One region of the Diaphorobacter ruginosibacter genome, then DNA from elsewhere that is predicted to be linked to it. Evidence: riboswitches for the same ligand, from Rfam matches in the RefSeq annotation. Region 1 holds a riboswitch; the other holds the start of a gene.
The links. A riboswitch is a leader RNA that binds a small molecule or an ion and turns the genes downstream of it on or off. The one in region 1 is predicted to bind glycine.
Positions count from the first base shown of each region.

Region 1 (7,445 bases):
TTGGCGCACGCTGGTGGTGCTGGTGGCGCGCTGGGTATATCCCGCCGCGTCGGTGAGCGAAATCAGCAACTGCGGTTGGTGCATCACATGTGCCGCACCCACCTCCTGCTCCTTGCTTGCAAACTCAAAACTGCTGTACTCGGCATCAGGTGTCGGTGTAGATGCAGGTGTGGCAGCGCCGGGACAGGCACCAGGAATAGCGCTCACGGTGAACATCGATTCGACGTTCTTGTCCATTCGGTCCTTGACCAGTGAGGTGACATCGAAGCTGTAGAAGCCTCGCTCGGTGATGCAAAGGGGCTCCGCAGGATGGTCTGCGTCGGTAGCGGCCCCACCGGAAGCGCCTCCTCCAGCTGTGTTTTGCACCACCTGGTCACAGCCGGCGGGCTCCTCATCCTCGCGCGCAAAGCAGTCTGCACCCACCTTGTGGGCGCTGGCAATCTTCAGGTAGCCGGGCGTCGTCACTTTGTCCACATACAGCACCAGGCGCGCGCTGGCCACCTTGCTGCTGTTCAAGGTATAGCTTTCCGGCGTCACGCTGGCCTCATTCTTGGTACTGTCGACCAGCAACTTGAACATGGAGCCGCCGGGCAACGTCGCGTAGCTGAACTTGAGCTGCGTGCTGGCGTCGCGATTCACCAGCAACCGGGATTCGCGCGGAGCGTAGTGGGAGTTGGAGTTGGAAGCGGTGCGATAGGCATCCGCCACCAGGGGGGTCTCGATCCACGACGGCTTGACGGCGTTGCCGCACGCCTGCAACAGGACCACGCCGGCCATCATCGCCAGCCAATGCACGATACGGCGCACGGTGTCCGCGCCGTCTGGAGGGGTTGTTTTCATGGAGTCCATGCCGATCCTCCTGCGCCATATAGAGGAGAAATTTTCAAGATGACGAGCCGCCCGGCCAAACGTGAAACCGACGCACAACTCGCCACCCGGCATTACACCCGTTAACAGTTGGCCTGCCCATCCCGTAAATTGGTGAATTTCCGCCGCGACTGCAGCATCGCCACGGGACTCACGCCAGCGCAAGCCATAGGCTCCCTGCGAGCCAGCATCCCGAGCGGCGATGCCGGGCCCGGGCTACACCGGCACGTTCGGAGCCAGGGGCAGGACCATGCGCGCCATGATGCGCTTCAGTGCATCGTCGGTGTGGGTACTCAAGCCTGTATGGACAGGCGACATTTGAATCACGCTGCTGCGCTTGGCGGTCAGCCAATGAAAGCGTGCGCGCATCGGCAACTGCGCGATCGGGCCGCCGGCGGGGTGCCCCGCGCAAATCGCCACGATGCTCCCGAGATGGCGGTGAATCATGTCCAGGTCCACGTCAGGATCGAGCGCCAGCAGGCGCGCCTCGGGAAGCGCGATGGCAGCCTGCAGGTAGCCGGACTTCTGGCAGGAGAGGATGACGCCCGCGTTCACAAACTCCTCTCGCTCCACGCGCGGCACCACGCGCACGATGGCGTAGTCGTACAGGTCATACCCGTCCATTGATGACTCCTTGCAACCAGCGGCTGCGATCATTCAACCGGGCCAGAAAATAATTCACATAGGCGGCGCGATGCGCCTCGGGATCGGCCAGCGCCGCGCTCTGCAGGTCCTGCGCGGCCTGTTGCAGAAAGCAGTCCGGTACGGTCTGCAGGATGGCCGTCAGCACGGGCAATGTCAGGCGTGAAGCCATGCCCGCATCGACCCGGGCCAGCTGCGTTGCACGGTGCAGCAGCACATGTTCCAGGCTGGGGGCAAAAGGCTTGCCGGGATCCGCGACATGCCCGTCCCATGCATGGTGAAATGTCAAGGTAGCGCCATGGTCAATCAGCCAGGGGGCTCGCATCCACATCAGCATGTTGGTGTTGCGTGCCGTTCTGTCGACATTGCTGACCAGCGTATCGAACCACACGGTGCGCGAGGCAAACTCCTCGCTCACGCTGTCCACTGCAGGGTCGAAGTTCACCGAGCCAGGCAGGTAGTCCAACCCCACGTTCACGCCTTCGCTGGCGCGGATCAGATCCTGAATTTCCGGATCCGGCTCGGTCTGCGCCAACCGGGCGGACAGGCTTGCCAGAACCAGCTCCGGAACGGGCAATTCCAATGCGCGTGCAATGCCGCCGGAGATCAACTCCGCCATCAAAGCCCGCACACCCTGGCCTGCCCCACGAAACTTGAGCACGTACATGCCCCAATCGTCCGCCTCCACGATGGCGGGCATGGAGCCGCCTTCGCGTAACGGCGTCACATAACGCTCAACCACCACGGTGCGTAGTGCATTGGTGCTCAAGTCGGTCATGGGCGCTGGAGGTTGACGCGGGATCTCGAATATCGACATGTTGATTCCCTTTGCTGCCATAGCCGTACGCCCTTGCCTGTTCCGGAGCACCTCCGAAAGCCGCAGGGCGCACTCAATGCCTCGCATTATGAAAGCGGCTCGATGGCCCTGCCGGCCAACAGCGCCAAAGGGGGCTCTGTCAGGCGAGTCGCTGCTTTTGCCGGGCCAGGTGCGGGCCGGAGGCCGTCCGGGCTGCGTACATGCGGTAGCCCACTGTCAGAAGCCCGAACCAGATGGGGGCCACATACAACGCGATGCGGGTGCTCGCGTCCAGCGCGAGGCACCCCAGGACCACCAGCAGAAACGCCAGCACAAACCAGTTCGTGAACGGCGCTCCGGGCATGCGGTACGAGACGGCTGCGGCTTGGCCTTGCCGGACGGCACGGCGGTAGCGCAGATGGGCATAGACGATGATGCCCCAGGTCCATACCGCACCAATGGTGGCAATGCTGGTCACGTAGATGAACGCCTCCTCCGGCACCAGGTAGTTGAGCACCACACCCACCAGCATGAACGCAGCCGAGAGCACGATGCCGGCAGCCGGTACATGGCGTGAGTTGACTCTGCCGAGACGCGCCGGCGCCTGCTTGAACTGGGCCAGCGTGTAGAGCATGCGCCCCGTGCTGAAAATGCCGCTGTTGCATGACGACGCGGCCGCCGTGATGACCACGAAATTGATGATGCCGGCCGCAGCGGGAACACCCAGCTTCTCGAAGACATGGACGAAGGGACTCATGTCCGGGCTGAGTTCATTCCATGGCACCAGCGACATGATGACGATCAGGGCGCCGACGTAGAAGATAAGGATGCGATAGACGATGCTGTTGGTGGCGCGGGGCAGCACTTTCTCGGGTGCCTCGGCCTCCCCGGCAGTGACGCCGATCAGCTCGACACCGGTGTAGGCAAAGCAGGCTATCTGCAAGGTGAACACCACGCCGACCATGCCCATGGGCGCAAAGCCGCCATGCGACCAGAGGTTGGAGAAACTGGCGGTCTGACCCAGAGGCCCCCAGCCGGTCATGATGATGGCCACTCCCAGCACCAGGGTCGCGACGATGGTGACGACCTTGATCAGGGCGAACCAGAACTCCAGCTCACCGAAGACCTTGACTGCGATAAGGTTCACTCCCAGCAGCACGGCCAGCGTGGCAAGTGCCGGAACCCATTGCGGTATCGCGGGAAACCAGTAGTGAGCATAGATGCCGATGGCCGTCAGTTCCGCCATGCCCGTGACCACCCAGGTGAACCAGTAGGTCCAGCCAGTGACAAAGCCCGCCCAGGGGCTCACATAGGTCTCGGCATACGTGGCAAAGGAGCCCGCCACAGGGCGGTGCACCAGCAACTCGCCCAAGGCACGCATGATGAAGAAGATGGCCAGTCCGGCGATGGCATAGCTGACCAGCAGCAGCGGCCCCGCCTTGTGAATGGCCTTGGCGGAACCAAGGAACAGGCCCACGCCGATGGCGCCCCCGAGGGCAATCAGCTGGATATGCCTGTCCTTGAGCCCGCGCTCAAGTTCTCCTTGGGTGTGAGGCAGCCCTCCGGCTGCCGTGCAGTCTGTGCGATCCATGTTGGTTGTCTCCGTTTTTGTGATGCACGCGGCAACAGTCACCCCGCACGGGGCGCAATGGCTGCCGCGATCGGTTGATGATGGAAAAAGCCAGTACCCTGAACTTATGCGCTGGCGTGCGCGAGGGGTGCGGGCCGCGGCCTCGCGGTGGTGCCGCCCATGGACTGCTGGACGATGTCGCCGATCATGTCTGCGGTGACTGCAGACAGGGTCCAGCCCAGGTGGCCGTGGCCGGTGTTGTAGAAGACGCAGGGCTTGCTGCCCCGCCCAACGCGCGGCAGCATGTCCGGCATCATGGGACGCAGGCCGGCCCAGGGCACGACGCTGCGGGTGCTGACGCCCGGAAAGCAGGCCTGCACCCAATCGATGAGCGGGCGGATGCGGTCGGCACGGATGTCCTTGTTGTAGCCGTTGAACTCGGCCGTGCCGGCCACGCGGAAGCGATCATCGCCCAGGCGGCTGGTGACTAGCTTGGTCTCGTCGTCCAGGAGGCTCACGACCGGCGCGGATGCCCGGCTGGTTTCGTCGAGCAAGTTGACCGTGATCGAGTAGCCCTTGACCGGATAGATATTGACATGGTCGCCCAGACTGGCGGCCAGCTCGCGGCTCGCCGTACCGGCGCATACCACGATGCCGTCGAAAGAGGTCGTGGCGGTTTCCTTTCCATGGCGCACGGTCACGCTGGCCTGCCTGCCGTTGCTTGCCACGGAAAGAATCTCCTGCCCGTACAGGCAGCTCACGCCCAGGCGATCACACGCGGCAGCCAGGCCGCTGGTGAACTTGTGGATGTCGCCGGTCGAATCACTCTCCGTGAAGTAACCGCCATAGAAGGTGCCGGACAGGGTCGGCTCGATGGACCGCATTTCCTGCGGGGTCACTGCACGCCGCTCCAGTCCGCCCTGAGCCAGCAGCTTCGAGACCTTGCCGGCATGCTCGAAGCCCGCCTGGTCGCGGTAGATATGAAGAATGCCCTCTTTCTTCAGGTCGAAACCGATGCCTTCCTGTTCAGCCCAGGAAAAGAGGTGCTCACGCGCTGCAATGGCCAGCCTGGCCGTCTCCACGGTGTTCTTCTGGTAGTGCGGAATGGCCGAGAGAAACTCGACAAACCACGTGAGCTTGTGCCAGCTCGGCTTGGGGTTGAGCAACAGCGGTGCATCGCTCTTGAGCATCCACTTGAGGCCCTTGAGGATGGTGGACCAATGGGTCCATACCTCGGCGTTCGATGCCGAGAGTTGTCCGCCGTTGGCAAACGATGTCTCCATGGCGGCGTAGCGCTGCTTCTCGAACAAGGTGACGGAAAACCCGCGCCTGGCCAGGGCATAGGCCGTGGTCACGCCCGTGATGCCGCCTCCGATAACGGCGATTGTCTTCATGATGATCCAGCTCCAGATACGTCAAAGGGATGGAGCCCGTGCGCACCATGCGCATCGGACGCCCCCTCTGTTCTGGACCTGAGAGATTCACGAGGTATCGCACGAAGCGGTACTCGCTTGCTCCTTCGGTATGCCTGGCGGACGATGGCGCCGGACATTCTTCAGAGTGGTGAAACAAGTGATGCCGATCCTTTTGCCTGAGAGTTTCCGGGGCGGTTGCTCCTTCGGCGCTGCATGCGGCACATACGTAGATCGTGCGCTGCAGTCTCTCTCGACATCACTGGGCTGAAAGCCTGAAGGGCGACTATAGGGACATCGCCACGTCTTGGATATACGGGTTTCTACAGGGCTGTGTCAGTGAGCCCGTTCTCCCTTGCGCTGCAAACATCCACCAGGACCACAAACACTTCAAGCCCTAAGTCCCCATTGTCGCAAGGCCACTGAACAATCAACGAGACTTGACCATGACTCGGAGACGACATAACGTCCCGAATCCGGACCAACACCCAACGACCTTATCCCGAAGTCTGACCATGCCATACCCGATCCACCATCAGGAAGAAGATTCCAAAGGCGCGTTCTATGTCGAAAAGCTCGGCCAACGTATTGCCGAGATGACATACAGCCGCACGAATGCCTCCATGATCATCATCGACCACACCGATGTCGACGAGTCGCTGCGTGGCGAAGGCGTAGGCCGCCAACTGCTCGACGCACTGGTCGCCTGGGCCCGCTCGAGCGGCACCAAGGTGCTGCCGCTGTGTCCCTTTGCCAAGGCGCAGTTCGGCAAGGATGCGTCGATACGCGACGTGCTGGTCTGATCAAACTGAATCGTACCGTGGGTCCGTAGGGAGCCTCTGCAAAACTCCCTAGGTATGCTGAATCAGGAATGCACTGCGCCTGCAGGGCGTGCACGCAAATGCGTAAAGCAGTCCGCCACTGCCCCACAGACGCTCCACCTTGCGACGGGCCTCAGGTAAACCGGAATCAAGCTGCAACACGAAGTGCATTGCATCGCCACAGTGGCGGCACACCGGATACCAGGGCGATTGCACCCAGGTCGGCGCCCCTCCGACGCGATACAGATACTGTCCCACTTCCCAGGGCTGGGCCGACCATCGCTCGGCGGTTCGGGCCAGCCGCATGGTACCTGGAAGCAACGGGCCGTCGACAACGTAGTCCGGTATTTCCGGCTCCGATACCGTATTGGGATGAAGGCAGGTTGCGCCCCCTCCGGCATCATGCCCGTAGTGCAGTTCACCCGCACCGCTCTCAAGGCAGGACATGCACAAGGACAGGCTGACAGCCGGTTGCGCCTTGCTCATCCATTCATCTGTCTTCACCGTACGGTTCAGCCCATTGGAACTGTTGAATACCAATGACTCCGGAAGACTGAGCAGATGGCACAGCGGACCACCACAACAGCCGCATTGCCCTCGTCCCTCGCCGCCCACGGGCCATGATGGTCCCTGCGGCACACCCCGCGCAGTAGGATGCCAATGCCTGGGAACCCAATCTTCCTTAAGTTCATAGCCTGCCGGGAACACCATGTGCAACGGCGCCGTGGAATGCAGATGCGGCTGCGGCGCTTCAAATTCATGCAGCTGGCAACCCTTGTAGACCCGATCTTCAGTCTCCCATCGCGCAAGCAGTTGACTTGCTTGCTTCAGCGATACGGCATCGCCCAGCGAAAGCAGGATGGCCATGCCGACCATGCAGGCGTTGTGATGACTCTTCTCGAAGCACTCATCGAGCAGCCTGCGAACCGCATCCGCAGTCCCCTCATCCAGCTCCTGCCAGACTCGCCAATGCAATTGCAGCGAACCATCCAGCACCGGACTCACCAGGTCGAGAACGTGGGGACGCAACGTTTGCGGCTGCTGCCAGCTTGCCTGCATCAAAAGGGTTTCATGCAGCGGGAGCGCCTTGTCCAGCGAAGCGCCATCGCGCAGGGCGGCAAGCGCCTCAGGAAGTGCCTCATTCACCAACTCACCCCATGCCGCATCCGGCAGCTTCGCCAGGGCCAGTTCAAACCAGATTTGCGGTGACAGACGCTGCGCCATGGCACAGGAAAGGGCGCGTTGCAGATCGGCTTCCTTTGCTTGCTCTACCCAGAAAAACCAGTCCTGCACCTTGACACTGGCGTGCTCAGGAGACGGGGACGAACGCGCCGATC
Region 1 covers NZ_CP060714.1:3,961,433-3,968,877, forward strand. The annotation lists gene H9K76_RS17990 (putative Ig domain-containing protein) at 1-849, opposite strand, end outside; gene H9K76_RS17995 (DUF3037 domain-containing protein) at 1,084-1,491, opposite strand; gene H9K76_RS18000 (HipA family kinase) at 1,478-2,287, opposite strand; gene H9K76_RS18005 (amino acid permease) at 2,466-3,896, opposite strand; gene H9K76_RS18010 (D-amino acid dehydrogenase) at 4,001-5,269, opposite strand; glycine riboswitch at 5,327-5,444, opposite strand; glycine riboswitch at 5,445-5,553, opposite strand; gene H9K76_RS18015 (GNAT family N-acetyltransferase) at 5,803-6,090, shown strand; gene H9K76_RS18020 (hypothetical protein) at 6,139-7,445, opposite strand, start outside.

Region 2 (7,445 bases), 1.6 Mb from region 1:
AGCGCCTTGAACTGGAGACCGCACAATGACTCCAGTGATGATCACGACCATGGTGCTGTGCTTCGCGCTCAGCGTCTCGGTGGCCGTCTCGATCGGCCTCGCATCGATCGCGGGCATTCACATGTCCAACGCCAACATGCTCATCTCCGTGAAGGAGATGTTCGCGGCGATCAACAAATTCCCGCTCGCAGCGATCCCCTTCTTCATCCTCGCGGGCAACCTGATGGAGACGGGCGGCATATCGCGCCGCCTCGTCGAATTCGCCAAGAGCATCGTCGGCGGCGTCCAGGGCGGCCTGCCCATGACCTGCGTGCTCACCTGCATGATCTTCGCGGCGGTCTCGGGCTCGTCTGTGGCCACGACGTTCGCGATCGGCGCCATCCTGATTCCCGCGCTCATCAAGCATGGCTACCCCACCAGCTTCGCCGCCGCGCTGCAGGCCACGAGTGCCGAACTGGGCGTGATCATTCCGCCCTCGATCCCGATGATTCTCTATGGAGTGAGCGCCGAGGTGTCGATTGGCGAACTGTTCATCGCCGGCTTCGGCCCCGGCATCCTCATCAGCCTCTCGCTGATGCTGTTCGTATGGGTGTTCTGCAAGTGGAAGGGCTGGGGCAAGAACGACGGCGAGGGCCGCATGTCGTTCGGCCGCGCGCTGCTGCAGGCCGGCTGGGCGTTGCTGATGCCCGTGATCATCCTGGGCGGCATCTACGGCGGCATCTTCACGCCCACCGAGGCTTCCGCCGTGGCGGTGTTCTATGCGCTGGTCGTGGGCATGCTGATCTACCGAGAGATCAAGATCAAGGACCTCTACGCCATCTTCCGCAAGTCGGCGCTGTCCTCGGCCGTGATCATGTTCATCATCGCCAACGCCGGGCTGTTTGCCTTCCTGATCACACGTGCCGGCGTGCCCGATGCCATCGGCCACTGGCTGCAGGAAGTACTCAAGTCGCCCGCGATGTTCCTGCTGGGAGTGAACGCGGCGCTGTTCATCATCGGCATGTTCATCGAAACCAGCGCGGCCATCATCGTGCTCGCGCCGATCCTTGCTCCCGTGGCCCAGCATTTCGGCATCGACCCGGTGCACTTCGGCCTCATCATGGTCGTGAACTTGGCGCTCGGTATGATCACCCCGCCCTTCGGCGTGAACCTGTTCGCCGCCTGCACCGTGGCGCGGATCTCGCTGGACCGCATCGTCACACAGTTGCTGCCGTTCGTGGGCGTGATTCTGTTGTGCCTGATGGTGATCACCTATGTGCCGGGCATCTCCCTGGGGTTGCGCGATCTGGTTTACGCGCGATAGAAAAGTTATACTTCACGACTTGTCAGGAGAGAGCCCGCTCACCCATCACATAGGGATGACGCGGGCCGCCGAAGGCGCAGGCAGACACCGAACGCTCAGGCAAAAGGACTGGCAAGCCGCCCGCAGTGATGCGGGCGTTTCCCCAGCTGGAGAGAGGCGGCCTTCACAGTGAAGATCGCCCACCGAAGGAGCAAGTCGCGGCAGTGCCCGCGATGAATCTCTCAGGTAAAGCGGACAGCAGGGCAATACCGCGACTGGCGTGAGGCCGGTCGTCCGGATCATTTGCCTTGGAGTTCCCACTCATGTCCGCGCCCTCGCCCGCCACGCCGCTGCTCACCACGCCCCTGAACGCACTGCACATCGAACTGGGTGCCAAGATGGTGCCGTTCGCCGGCTATTCCATGCCGGTGCAGTATCCCGCTGGCCTGATGGCCGAGCACAACCATACACGCAGCGCCGCCGGCCTGTTCGATGTATCCCACATGGGCCAGCTGCGCCTGGTCGGCGCCGATGCTGCTGCAGCCTTTGAAACCCTGATGCCCGTCGACGTGATCGGCCTCGGCGTTGGCAAGCAGCGCTACGGGCTGCTGCTGAACGACGAAGGCGGCATCATCGACGACCTGATGTTCTTCAACCGCGGCAAGGACATCTTCGTGATCGTGAATGGTGCCTGCAAGGTGGGCGACATCGCGCACATCATCGAGCGCATCGGGCACCGCTGCGAGGTCATCCCCATGCCGGAACGCGGCCTGCTCGCGCTGCAGGGCCCCCAGGCTGCGGCCGTGCTCTCGCGCCTGGTTCCTGGCGTTGAAAAGCTGGTGTTCATGACCGGCGGCGAGTTCCAGTGGAAGAATGCCGACCTGTTCATCACCCGCAGCGGCTACACGGGCGAAGACGGTTTCGAGATCTCGGTGCATGAAAGCCGTGCCGAGGAATTCGCCCGTGCGCTGCTGGCGCAGGCGGAGGTCAAGCCGATCGGCCTGGGCGCGCGCAACTCGCTGCGTCTCGAAGCCGGCCTGTGCCTCTATGGCAACGACATCGACAACGGCACGACGCCGCCCGAGGCCGCATTGAACTGGGCCATCCAGAAAGTGCGCCGTACCGGAGGCGAGCGCGCCGGTGGCTTCCCTGGCGCGGCCAGGATTCTTGCGCAGATCGACCAGCCGGATACCCTTGCGCGCAAGCGCGTGGGACTGATCGCCAAGGAGCGCATCCCGGTACGCGAACCCGCCGAACTGCAGAACGCGGAAGGCCAGAACATCGGCCGGATCACCAGCGGCCTGCTGAGTCCGACGCTGAACCAGCCGGTTGCGCTGGCCTACGTGCAGACGGCCTATGCCAAGCCCGGCACCGAAATCCTTGCCATCGTGCGGGGCAAGCAGGTGCCGATGGTCGTGAGCGCCACGCCGTTTGTGCCAACCAACTACTTCCGCGGCTGATCCATCGATCCATTCATCCGCAGGGCCGGCCAGGCAAGGAACGACATGAAATCGCGCTACATTGCTGGCTGACCACTCTCAACCGTTTTTTCAATTGACTCAATTTTCCGGAGCATCCATGAGCATCCACTACTCCAAAGACCATGAATGGATCAACGCCGCCGACGCCAACTCCGCCGTCGTCGGTATCACCGTGCACGCGCAGGACGCGCTGGGCGACGTGGTGTTCGTCGACCTGCCCGAAGTCGGCAAGACGTTCTCGCAGGGCGAAGTGGCCGGCGTGGTCGAGTCTGTGAAGGCTGCCGCCGACGTGTACATGCCGGTATCGGGCGAGATCGTCGAGGTCAACGAAGCCCTGCGCGACGACCCGTCGCTTGCCAACAGCGATCCTCTGGGCGCCGGCTGGTTCTTCAAGGTCAAGCTGAGCGATGCATCGCAACTCGCCGGCCTGATGGACGAGACGAGCTACAACGCTTTCGCCGCGAACGCCTGATATATGTAGACAGCAACCGCGCCTTGCATCATTCGTTCGATGAAGTTCGATGACGTTCGATGAATTAAGGCGCGGTTCTTTTTTGCCCCTTGATTTGCTTTTGAGATTGGTCCCTCCATGCAAATGCCCGCCGCACTCCCCCTTTCCGCGCTGGAAAACGCCACAGAGTTCCAGCCACGCCACATCGGCGTCAGCCCCGCAGACGAAGCCCACATGCTCTCCGTGATCGGGGAGGCCTCGCGCTCGGCACTGATCGACTCCATCGTTCCGCGCTCGATCGCACGCGCGAAGCCGATGGATATTCCCGCAGCGATCACCGAAGCGAGCGCGCTCGCCGAGCTCAAGGCCGTTGCATCGAAGAACAAGGTTCTCAAGAGCTTCATTGGCCAGGGCTACTACGGCACCCTCACGCCGGGTGTCATCCTGCGCAACGTGCTCGAGAACCCCGCCTGGTACACGGCCTACACCCCTTACCAGGCCGAAATCTCCCAGGGCCGCATGGAAGCGCTGGTCAACTTCCAGACCATGGTCTGCGACCTGACCGGCATGCCGATCGCCAATGCCTCCATGCTCGACGAAGCGACTGCCGCCGCCGAAGCCATGACGCTGGCAAAGCGCTCGGTGAAGTCCAAGAGCAACACCATCGTGGTCGCGGGCGATGCACATCCCCAGTCCATCGAAGTGATCCAGACGCGCGCCAAGCCGCTGGGCATCGATGTCAAGATCGCCAATTCCAAGGCCGAGTGGGACGCGCTGATGGCTGGCGACTTCTTCGCCGCGCTGATCCAGTACCCTGCCAGCAGCGGCTGGATCGAGGACTGGAAGGCTGATGTGGAGACGATCCACGCCAAGCAGGCCGCGGCCATCGTCGCGACCGATCTGCTCGCCCTCACGCTGCTCACGCCGCCCGGCGAGTGGAACGCCGACATCGTCGTCGGCTCCACGCAGCGCTTCGGCATGCCGATGGGCGCCGGCGGCCCGCACGCCGGCTTCATGGCCTGCCGCGACGAATACAAGCGCTCCCTTCCGGGCCGCCTGGTCGGGGTGAGCGTGGATGCGCATGGCAAGCCCGCCTATCGCCTGGCCCTGCAAACCCGCGAGCAGCACATCCGCCGCGAGAAGGCCACGTCGAACATCTGTACCGCTCAGGTGCTGCCGGCCGTCATCGCCAGCATGTACGCTGTCTATCACGGCCCCGAGGGCCTGACGCGCATTGCCCGTCGCGTGGCGCGCTTCACCGCCATCCTGCGCCGCGGCCTGGCCACACTGGGCTACACCCGCGACCACCACGAGACCGGCTTCGACACCATCAGCCTGCATACCCAGGCCGAGACCGATGCCATCATGGCGCGTGCCGTCGCCAAGGGCGCCAACCTCCGCAAGGCCTGGGACGAGTACATCTGCATCTCGCTCGACGAAACCACCACGCGCGCCGACGTGGAGCTGGTCTGGTCGATCTTCGCGGGCGAAGGCAAGCCACTGCCGACGATCGAGTCCATGGACGAAGGAGCTCCTTCGCTCATTCCCGCATTCGCCGAGCGCAAGAGCAGTTTCCTCACCCACCCGGTATTCAATACGCACCACTCCGAAACAGGCATGTTGCGCTATCTGCGCGGCCTGTCGGACAAGGATCTGGCGCTTGACCGCAGCATGATCCCGCTGGGCTCGTGCACCATGAAGCTCAACGCCACGAGCGAGATGATCCCCATCACCTGGCCCGAGTTCGCGAACATGCATCCCTTCGCGCCACGCGACCAGCTCGCTGGCTACTTCGAGCTCGACCAGCAGTTGCGCGACTGGCTCTGCCAGGCCACCGGCTATGCCGGCGTGAGCCTGCAGCCCAACGCCGGCAGCCAGGGCGAATACGCCGGCCTGCTGGCGATCAAGGGATGGCATGAGTCGCGCGGCGATGCGCACCGCAACGTGTGCCTGATCCCGAGCAGCGCGCACGGCACCAACCCCGCTTCCGCCCAGATGGTGGGCATGCAGGTCGTCGTGACCGCCTGCGACGCCAACGGCAACGTGGACATGGCCGACCTCAAGGCCAAGTGCGAGCAGCACAGCACCAACCTCGCCTGCATCATGATCACCTATCCGTCCACGCACGGCGTGTTCGAGACCCAGGTGAAGGAACTGTGCGAACTCGTGCACCAGCACGGCGGCCGCGTCTACGTGGACGGCGCCAACATGAACGCGCTGGTCGGCGTGGCTGCTCCAGGCGAGTTCGGCGGCGACGTGAGCCACCTGAACCTGCACAAGACCTTCTGCATTCCCCACGGCGGTGGCGGCCCCGGCGTGGGCCCGGTCTGCGTGGTGGAGGACCTCGTGCCGTTCCTGCCCGGCCACAAGACCACCGGCATCGAGAGCGGCACGGGCGCCGTGAGCGCCGCGCCGCTGGGCAATGCGGCCGTGTTGCCGATCAGCTGGATGTATATCCGCATGATGGGCCCGGACGGCCTCAAGCACGCCACGGAAGCCGCGATCCTGAGCGCCAACTACATCAGTGCGCGCCTGAAGGACCACTACCCGACGCTGTACTCCAGCGCGAACGGCCACGTGGCGCATGAGTGCATTCTGGACCTGCGCCATCTCAAGGACAGCTCCGGCGTGATGGCCGAAGACGTCGCCAAGCGCCTGATCGACTACGGCTTCCATGCGCCCACGCTCTCCTTCCCCGTACCCAACACGCTGATGGTGGAACCGACGGAAAGCGAGACGCTGTACGAGATCGACCGTTTCGTCGACGCGATGATCGCCATCCGCGAGGAAATCCGCCAGATCGAGGCCGGCGCCCTGCCACGCGAGGACAATCCGCTCAAGAACGCACCGCACACGGCCGAGCAGGTCACGGCGGACGCATGGCAACACCCCTACGCTCGCGAGCTGGCTGCGTACCCCGTGGCGGCATTGCGCAAGTCCAAGTACTGGTCCCCCGTGGGCCGCGTGGACAACGTCTACGGTGACCGCAACCTGTTCTGCAGCTGCGTGCCAATGGACGCGTTCGAAGACAAGTGATCAAGTGATTGGAAGACGTGCCGGTTGCCTGGTGCCGGCATGTCACCGAGAGCGTGCATGCGCTTTGCTCGGCGAGTGGCTTCGGGGCCACTCGCCTTTTTTCGTGTCTGCATGCCTGTGCCAGCCTACACTTGCGCCTCGATGCAATTCCCTTCCCCGCCCCTGATTCCGCGTACGCCGCTCATCCCCTTGCACGAGGACGAGCATCTCCTGGCGTTCGACAAGCCCTCCGGGCTGCTGTGTGTTCCCGGACGCGGCCCCGACAAGCAGGATTGCCTCAGCAGCCGCGTCCTCGCGCAATGGCCCGATGCGCTCGTCGTCCACCGGCTGGACATGGCCACCTCGGGCATCGTGCTGATGGCCCGGAACCTGCCGGCGCAGCGCGCGATGAGCAGCGCGTTCGCCGAACGCCTGGTTCACAAGACCTATGAGGCGGTGGTCGCTGGCGCACTGCCGTGGGCGAGCGAAGACGACTGGCAGGAGATCGATGCGCCGATTCTGCTGGATTGGCCCAACCGCCCGATCCACATCATCGACCCCGGGGGCAAGCCCAGCGTCACGCTATGGAAAACCCTTTGTCGATCGAGTACAACAAACCTTACAGGTGCTGACGGCGCTGAAGCTTCCTTGGCACTGGAAACCACGCGTGTCTCGCTGCGCCCCGTCACCGGCCGCACGCATCAACTGCGGGTGCACCTCAGGCATCTGGGCCACCCCATCCTCGGGGACGCGCTCTATGCACCTGAATTCATTGGCCTTTCGCCCGACCGCCTGATGCTGCACGCGAAATCGCTCGAGTTCTCCCACCCTGTGACAGGCGAGCACATTGCCATCCGAAGCGCGGTTCCGTTCTGATTTTGTGTCAAATCAAATGTCGCCATAAGGGGCGATAATTGGCACTTACTTATGCAAACCTCCTAGGGTAATCCCCGTTGTGAGGCCAACTCCCCTCGATAAGCTGGGCGACTTGCTAGAAGACACCCCTCACCAGGGGGTGCGCGACTGCATACTATTTATCTCTCTCGTAACTAACAGTGATAGGAAAAACTATGCAAACGACCTTCCGTGCGCGTACGTTGATCGCCGCCTTGGGACTGGCTGGCGCAGCATTTATCGGTACAGCAGCTCAGGCACAAATCAAGATCGCCATGGTGATCCCGACGACCGGTGCTCTGACCCAGTACGGCGATATGGT
Region 2 covers NZ_CP060714.1:2,367,143-2,374,587, reverse strand. The annotation lists gene H9K76_RS10730 (TRAP transporter small permease) at 1-29, shown strand, start outside; gene H9K76_RS10725 (TRAP transporter large permease) at 26-1,303, shown strand; glycine riboswitch at 1,317-1,424, shown strand; glycine riboswitch at 1,440-1,551, shown strand; gene gcvT (glycine cleavage system aminomethyltransferase GcvT) at 1,606-2,742, shown strand; gene gcvH (glycine cleavage system protein GcvH) at 2,861-3,235, shown strand; gene gcvP (aminomethyl-transferring glycine dehydrogenase) at 3,353-6,250, shown strand; gene H9K76_RS10705 (RluA family pseudouridine synthase) at 6,392-7,105, shown strand; gene H9K76_RS10700 (high-affinity branched-chain amino acid ABC transporter substrate-binding protein) at 7,300-7,445, shown strand, end outside.
Region 2: linked by a shared signal. The riboswitch ahead of gcvT (glycine cleavage system aminomethyltransferase GcvT) and the one ahead of H9K76_RS18010 (D-amino acid dehydrogenase) in region 1 are both predicted to bind glycine.